One region of the Photobacterium ganghwense genome, then DNA from elsewhere that is predicted to be linked to it. Evidence: predicted binding sites of a transcription regulator. Region 1 holds the regulator's gene; the other holds the start of a gene.
What was found. Region 1 encodes CRP, which controls carbon source genes, mostly activating them, when cyclic AMP is high. Its sites were predicted from a motif close to TGTGANNNNNNTCACA; they were not measured.
Positions count from the first base shown of each region.

Region 1 (4,356 bases):
TGGCGGCGACCGGATTTCTGGCTGGAAACCACCGTGCCGGAATGGTTCAGCCCTTTCCTGCCAGCAGACGCCGACCACGACTAGCACCAGCGCTCTACAACTGGCGAAATTCCCCCTATAATTTCGCCAGATTTCGCAACTACCGAGTATTTCCTATGATTATTCCCTGGCAAGAGATTGATCCCGAAACCCTCAACAACCTGATTGAGCATTTTGTCCTGCGTGAAGGGACCGATTACGGTGAGCGTGAGCTCAGCATGGATGAGAAAGTCAGCCGGGTTCGCCAGCAACTGGAACGGGGTGAGGCCGTGATTGTCTACTCCGAACTGCACGAAACCGTGGATATTAAATTGCGCCGTCACCTGGGCTAACTGCCTCTACGCGTTCCGTTTTCTGGTCGGCATTTTTCACAATCCGGCTTGACCTGACCGCGCCACCCTGTTAATAACTCTTTCCGTTAATGTTAACGACAGGGTTTGTCATGTCTGCAAAACATCCCATTATTGCAGTAACAGGGTCCTCAGGGGCGGGTACCTCCACCACCTCGGAAGCATTTCGTAAGATGTTCAATATGATGAACATCAACGCCGCCTGGCTGGAAGGTGACAGTTTTCACCGCTTCACCCGACCGGAGATGGATGTGGAAATCCGTAAAGCCAAAGAGCAGGGCCGCCACATCAGCTACTTCGGCCCGCAGGCGAATGATTTCCCCCTGCTGGAATCTTTTTTCCGCCAGTACGGCGAGGATAGTAGCGGGAAATTCCGCCGCTATCTGCACACCTTCGATGAGGCGGTGCCTTACAACCAAATGCCGGGGACATTCACCCCGTGGCAGGATTTACCGGAAAACACCGATGTGCTGTTCTATGAAGGACTGCACGGCGGGGTTGTGGATGGCGACACCAATGTTGCCCAACATGTGGATCTGCTGATCGGCATGGTGCCTATTGTCAACCTGGAATGGATCCAGAAGATCGTGCGCGACACCCGCGATCGCGGCCATTCACGGGAAGCCGTGATGGATTCAATTGTCCGCTCAATGGATGATTACCTGAACTACATCACGCCGCAGTTCTCCCGCACCCATATCAACTTCCAGCGCGTCCCGACGGTCGACACCTCGAACCCGCTCAGTGCCAAGGCGATCCCGAGCCTGGATGAGAGCTTTGTAGTGATCCGCTTCCGCGGTATCAAGAAAGTCGATTTTCCTTACCTGCTGGCGATGATTCAGGGCTCTTTCATGTCACGCCACAACACCCTGGTGGTGCCGGGCGGTAAGATGAGTTTTGCGATGGAGCTGATTATGCGTCCACTGATCCAGCAGTTAATTGATACCGGCAAGATCAGCTAATCGCGACGAGGTGTTATTGAGTTTGGCTTAGCGAGCAGCGTGAACGAACCGGCCTCAGCGCCGCACCCGGTACCGACAAGACACCGCCCGCCCAGTGCATTGCACCGGGCGGGCGGCAATTTAACATATCAGGCGTTCTCGTCAGTTAACTGACGATAGCCGATTAATCCTGAGCGATCACTTCATAAGAGTGCGTCATTTCTACCCCTTCCCCCAGCATCAGGCAAACCGAGCAGTATTTTTCCAGTGAATCGGCCACGGTTTTGGCGACCACCGCTTCATCCAGATCGTGGCCGGCGACCACAAAATGAATGTTGGCAGAAGTAAACAGACGCGGGGCCTGATCACGGCGTACTGAGGTAATTTGCGCTTCGCAGGCCGTGATTTTCTGCCCGGCAGATTTCAGGCCGTCAACCACATCTACCGAACTGCAGCCACCCGCAGCCATTAAAACCATTTCCATCGGACTTGGCGCTTTTTCTCCGCCGTTTCCGTCCATCACCACGCTGTGACCGGAATTTGACTGACCCAAAAAGGTCAAATTCTCGACCCATTTCACTCGTGATTGCATGGCTTTCTCCTTCTCTAAAATAGGGTGTTTTGGCACTATCTGACAACTGTGTGATCATGTGCACACTTATGACCACGAAATGGCCTTTTCCGATAGATCAATATCAAGAAATACGCGCCGAAAAAAGATAAACTCTGAACTAATTATTCACGTGAGCTTGCAGCCCAGCGGTTGACTGAATATCCTAAACGGCGAACAAATTATTGTTAGGCCCAGCCTCAAACTTATAGGGACGTCGTTGTTGGGCAACAAACGCAGAGGAAGTTAGTAATATGGTTCCAGGTAAACCTCAAACAGATCCAACTCTAGAGTGGTTTCTTTCCCATTGCCACATCCACAAGTACCCATCAAAAAGTACGTTGATCCATGCAGGGGAAAAAGCGGAAACACTCTACTACATCGTTAAGGGTTCTGTTGCTGTCCTAATCAAGGATGAAGAAGGCAAGGAGATGATCCTGTCATACCTAAACCAGGGTGACTTCATCGGTGAGCTTGGCCTGTTCGAAGAAGGCCAGGAGCGTACCGCTTGGGTTCGCGCGAAGACCCCATGCGAAGTGGCAGAAATTTCATTCAAGAAATTCCGCCAGCTGATTCAGGTTAACCCTGATATTCTGATGCGCTTGTCAGCACAGATGGCTCGCCGTCTGCAAGTGACCAGCCAGAAAGTCGGCGACCTGGCATTCCTGGACGTAACAGGCCGCATTGCTCAGACACTTCTGAACCTGGCAAAACAGCCGGATGCAATGACTCACCCGGATGGCATGCAGATTAAGATCACCCGTCAGGAAATCGGGCAGATTGTTGGCTGTTCCCGTGAAACGGTTGGCCGTATTCTGAAGATGCTGGAAGAGCAGAACCTGATCTCTGCGCACGGTAAAACCATCGTGGTTTACGGTACGCGCTAAGATGCCGCTGCAACGTCAGTGAAAAAAGCCGCGCTCAGCGGCTTTTTTATTATCTGCGACCAGCATACCAACTAGCCCTTATCCCTTTATGCACCCCCAGCTTCAGAGTCCCTCTCACGACGTCCCCCTCGCTCATTACCGTGTTGCCAGGAACCGTACTTAGCAACATTGGCATTAGCAGCAACATTGGCGGGACTTGAATGCTCGCGACACCCAGTACAGCGCGAGAGATCGCCCGGCGTTGCGGCGCGATACATCCGAGAGTTGCCGACACGCTCACCCTTTTCCCCCTTGCCTCCGGCCGGACAAGTGCTACATTCAGGAGAGACGCCTATGCAACTGATGCAAGGTCCTGACACGGATAACAGATATGGATATCGAGCGTTTTTCCCCGCACCAGCCCTCATTGAGCCCGGCTATCATTGCCCCGTTGCCTGCCACCGTCGAGTTGACCGGCTTTAGCGGCAACCGCCATTACCATGAGCAAACAGCCTTACAGGACGGCTGTCCGGCTGCCCTGCCGTTGCCACCGCTGGATTGCCAGCACTGACGCTGATAACCGATGCCTGCCATGCGCTGGCACTAAACGCCAAGTACTCAACACCTGACACTAAACACCTAGCACCGAATAATTGGCACTAAACACCATCCCACAAACATGTGGTACGAAACAGCAGAGCCTGAACGAAAAAAGCCCTGCAACAACCGCTGCGGGGCAAAGGGAAAGCATCTCATTGGGATTCTGATCGGTTATCGCTCTTGACCAGAGAGCAGCCTTGAAGGTCAGACCCTCAAGGCTTGGTGACCCATTCTGTGATAAATGGGCGTTTTACATGTTCGTACTTTCGAAGATCTTGTCGGCAGATGCTTCTACAAAGCCCGAGTACAACTCACCGTCAGGCATTGGGTAACGCTTAGCGAACTCATAGAAGCCACCCGGAATCGAGTGAACACCATCCGTAAAGCCGACATCAACCCGATCAGCCATGGTCGATGACTGTTCCAGCAGCACTTCAGGGCTGCCTTTGACTTCACCGCCTGACTCATTGATGACAAACCCGTTGTGACGCAGCAGCTGGTTCACCTCAACCACTTCGGTAAACTGCTCAAGCTGGTTGATGCTGACCGTAAAGTGGTTAGCCCCGTAACCGTGCGCAGCCACCCAACCCGCATACTCACTTTCTGCTGACAGCATGTCGTAGGTCGCAAAATCCAGCTCCCACAAACGGCCGCCGTACAGGAACGCAGGATCATTCAGCGCCTCTTCCGGTACTTGGTTAACCAGCTCACGCACCGCTTGCTGCAGTTCAGAACTGAATTGTCCAACCATCAACTCACTGATGAACACTTTCGGTGCACGCGGGTTCGGGTGCTCAAAGTGCTCAGCATACAGCTTCTTCGCTTCGAAATGATACTTGCCGCACGGTTTGTAGCCGATCGCGATAAACGGCGCCGCCAGGCGATCCAGTCCCACTTTGGGCAGGTTGAAGGTACGCAACGCAATATGATCATTAAGCAGCGGTTCGTCT
Region 1 covers NZ_CP071325.1:243,682-248,037, reverse strand. Annotated here, with positions in the region: gene FH974_RS01175 (hydrolase) at 1-84, shown strand, start outside; gene FH974_RS01170 (YheU family protein) at 156-371, shown strand; gene FH974_RS01165 (phosphoribulokinase) at 482-1,351, shown strand; gene FH974_RS01160 (OsmC family protein) at 1,515-1,922, opposite strand; gene crp (cAMP-activated global transcriptional regulator CRP) at 2,195-2,827, shown strand; gene FH974_RS01150 (hypothetical protein) at 3,198-3,377, shown strand; gene FH974_RS01145 (DUF1338 domain-containing protein) at 3,657-4,356, opposite strand, start outside.

Region 2 (4,356 bases), 930 kb from region 1:
GACCCGATATTGTGCGGCACCAAAATCATCGCCGAAGCCTGGGATGCGGCCGGATTGTATCAGGTGGGCTCGTTCATCGGCGATCGCTGGAATGAATGGAACGGAAAATTCCGCGATGATGTGCGTGCCTTCTGGCGGGGAGACAACGGTTATGTCAGCCGTTTTGCCTCAAGAGTGCTGGGCTCCCCGGATATTTACTGCGGACGGCAGCATTCTCCGCACCGCTCGGTAAATTTTATCTGTGCCCACGACGGTTTTACCCTCAATGATCTGGTTAGCTACAGCGAAAAGCACAACTGGGCCAACGGCGAGAATAACCAGGATGGCGACAACCATAACCTGTCGAGCAATTACGGAGTCGAAGGGCCGACCGAACTGCCGGAAGTGGAGGCGATGCGCCATCGCCAGTGCAAGAACATGCTGGCCACGCTCTACCTGTCGCTCGGGATGCCGATGCTCAATATGGGGGATGAAGTGCGCCGCACCCAACAGGGCAATAACAATGCTTACTGCCAGGATAATGAAATCAGCTGGTTTGACTGGAGCCTGGTCGACAAAAATCAGGATTTACTGCGCTTTGTGACGCTGCTGGGGCAAATTCGGCGGGCAGAGCCGACCCTCGACTGGAACATGCACCGCTCTCTCAGCTCTGTGGTGGAAAACGTCAACATCCGCTGGCACGGGGTGGAGCCGAATAAACCGGACTGGTCGGAACATTCGCATTCTCTGGCGCTGACGGTCTATCACCCCATCACCCAGGATGAGCTGTATGTGGTCTGCAATGCTTATTGGGATCCGCTGGCTTTTACTCTGCCGGATCGCGACAGCAGCGAATGGCATGTGGTGATTAACACGGCGAAACAGAGCCCGGATGACATTTACCCGATCAATCAGGCTCCCCGTTATCCGCACCGTACCATTCTGGCCTCGGGACGTAGTATGATCGTCATGATAGCCAAGTCAGTACAGCAGGATGAGAAGTATGATTAGGGTAATAAAACGTTGGGTGGCCGCGTACGATCGCTGGTGCGAGAGAATGGGGCTGGTTCCGGAGAACCGCCGCTGCTGTGCGCCAGTGCGTTACGATGAAGATGATCCGCGTCATCCTGACCAACGCCGCACGGCGTGTCGGGGAGGCACCATGCCATCCCATGCTGGCGATACCGATATTGGTGCTGATGCCAATGCTAATGTTAATGCAGGTATCGGTTCCAAGGCCTGTGACCAGCCTGTGACACATATCAACAGCGCAAAATCAGATGCCAACGGATAACAGCCGCTGGCCAGAGACGCTCTGGCCGGTACTTTGGCCTGCGATGCCGATATTCGCAGCCGCAGGCGGGAGCACACCAGGATGATAGACAGCCATTGCCATTTTGATTTTGCCCCATTTAGTGAAGACCCGGCTCATTATCTGGCGCTGGCGCGTCAGGCCGGGGTGAACAAACTGGTGATACCGGCGGTGGGGGTGCGCAACTGGAAGGCGGTACGTCAGCTCGCTACGGAGCAAGACGGGGTGTACTTTGCCCTCGGTCTGCACCCGTTTTTCAGTGCAGATCATACCGTTGCCGCCGAGCAGCAACTGGCGGCAGAGTTGGAAGCTGAATCACTTTTGAGAGCAAAAAATCGGTCACACTGCGTAGCGGTGGGTGAATGTGGACTAGACTTTGCCATTGCAGAGGTCGATCGTGATCAACAGCTTACGTTACTGTCATCCCAGCTCAGGCTGGCGAACCATTACGGCTTACCGGTAATTTTGCATTGCCGTAAAGCCTACCCGGAATTGTTGAGGCTGCTCAAGCAGATCCCGCCGGTCGCCGGTGGGGTATATCACGCTTTCAGCGGCAGTCTGGAGCAGGCCAGACAGATGATTGATCTGGGCCTGAAAATCGGAGTCGGGGGAACCATCACTTATGAGCGAGCAAAGAAAACGCGTGCCGCCATAGCGCAGCTGCCTTTGTCGGCACTGTTGCTGGAAACCGATGCCCCCGATATGCCGGTGGCCGGCTTTCAGGGCCAGCCGAATCGTCCCGACCGGTTGGTTGCGGTGATGGATGCGCTGGTTACGCTGCGATCGGAGCCCCGGGAGGAGATCGAAAAAGTCATCACCTTAACCACAGCTGAACTTTTTCATATTCCCCATTGAACGGGCGTCACAGATTTAAAAACGATTGCGCTAACGGTTGCGTAAAAGCTCTAATGTTTTGTGATAGCACTCACGTTTGCTGCTGAGCTTGCTATCTCTTTCCTTGCAAACTGTGAAGCGGGCATTATTTTATCCGGCGCCGCATGAGTATAATGCGCCGGACTCTTAACTGAGCCGAATTGTCGAGACGCCAAACTTAACTTAAAGGGATGCCATAAACTATGAGCGTGTTTATGAGCCTGGTTGGGATGGTGGTACTGCTGGGTCTGGCAGTGCTGTTATCTGATAACCGCAAAGCTATCAATCTACGTACTGTTGGTGGTGCATTTGCCATCCAATTTATTCTGGGTGCATTTGTTCTGTATGTACCTGTTGGCCGTGATGTGCTGTATGGCATGTCAACCGCGGTTGCTAACGTTATTTCCTACGGTAATGACGGTATCAACTTCCTATTCGGTGGCCTGACTTCAGACAAAATGTTTGAAGTATTTGGTGGCGGTGGCTTTGTCTTCGCCCTGCGTGTTCTGCCTGTTATCGTGTTCTTCTCTGCACTGATCAGCGTGCTTTACTACATGGGTATCATGCAGGTTGTAATTAACATTCTGGGTGGTGCACTGCAAAAAGCACTGGGCACATCTCGTGCGGAATCCATGTCTGCAACAGCTAACATCTTTGTTGGTCAAACGGAAGCGCCTCTGGTTATCCGTCCGTTCGTACCAAAAATGACTCAGTCTGAGCTGTTTGCTGTTATGTGTGGTGGTTTGGCATCTGTAGCGGGTGGTGTACTGGCGGGTTACGCATCAATGGGTGTTCCTCTGGAATACCTGATCGCGGCATCTTTCATGGCAGCACCGGGTGGTCTGCTGTTCGCGAAAATCATCAAGCCTGAAACTGAAGAGCCAATTGAGCAGCTGGCAAGTGATGCAACGGCAACGGGTGATGATAAGCCTGCTAACGTTATCGATGCTGCGGCAGCGGGTGCATCTTCTGGTATGCAACTGGCACTGAACGTAGGTGCGATGCTGCTGGCATTCATCGGTCTGATCGCGCTGATCAACGGTATGCTGGGTGGTATCGGCGGTTGGTTCGGTATGCCTGAGCTGACGCTGGAACTGATTCTGGGTTACGTGTTCTCACCACTGGCGTTCCTGATTGGTGTGCCATGGGAAGAAGCCACTATTGCCGGTTCTTTCATCGGCCAGAAACTGGTTGTGAACGAATTCGTTGCTTACCTGAACTTTGCGCCATACCTGGCGGAAGGGGCGGAAGTGGTACTGTCTCCTAAGACTGAAGCGATTATCTCCTTCGCACTGTGTGGCTTCGCTAACCTGTCTTCAGTAGCGATCCTGCTGGGTGGTCTGGGTGGTCTGGCTCCAAGCCGTCGCCACGACATCGCACGCTTCGGTATGAAAGCGGTTGCTGCAGGTACATTGTCTAACCTGATGTCTGCAACTATCGCTGGTCTGTTCGTGGGTATGTCACTGTAATTCCCCGTCAGATTACCGACAACGCCGCAGCACTGTCTGCGGCGTTTTTGTTTTCCGTCCTTCTCATCCCGGTGATACCTCACCATCATTGTTTCCTCCCACGGCTTGTGCTTCATTAGCGCTTTCGGCATTACGCCAGTCAGAGCGTTATCCGCCTTCGGGCTGTAATTGTCTCCGTCTGTTTCTGAACCTGATTCGTTAAAGCGTGCCATTTTCTGAAATGCACCTGTCTCTACTCGTCCCTAATCTGAGGTGCCGGCAATCATCAGCGAGTGCTGTCAGGGCTTGTCGTTTCAAGGCCAAGTGGGGGCTTGTGTGAAGGTATTGGCGTTCAACAGATAGGGTAAACATCGAAATGGCTGTTTCCATGACGTGCCATAAAATCGATTGCGCTCCGGTTTCTGCTCATTTCCTTTGCTAGCATTACATTCGTTGCCGGGCAGACTACACTTCTTCTTGTGCTGTTTTAGACAGAGAGCAAGAAGATGAGTGAAGTACTTTTAGCGTTACTGGCGGGGTTTATTGTTGGGATTGTGTTTTCAGCCATTAAGCTGCCCATTCCCGCCCCTCCTGTCTTGTCCGGCGTGATGGGAATCGTCGGGGTGTATATCGGCGGCATTGCCTATCAGTGGCTGGTGGAGCGGTTTTTTTCCTGACTACCAGGGCTGAATTTTAACCCTTAAAGTTGTGCGTGTTTATTCTTGGGGTAAACACATTGTCCAC
Region 2 covers NZ_CP071325.1:2,833,925-2,838,280, reverse strand. Annotated here, with positions in the region: gene glgX (glycogen debranching protein GlgX) at 1-990, shown strand, start outside; gene FH974_RS12870 (hypothetical protein) at 983-1,273, shown strand; gene FH974_RS12865 (TatD family hydrolase) at 1,355-2,146, shown strand; gene FH974_RS12860 (NupC/NupG family nucleoside CNT transporter) at 2,368-3,633, shown strand; gene FH974_RS12855 (XapX domain-containing protein) at 4,119-4,289, shown strand.
Region 2: a site for CRP is predicted at 2,206-2,221, ahead of FH974_RS12860 (NupC/NupG family nucleoside CNT transporter). Genes of this name have one in related genera too.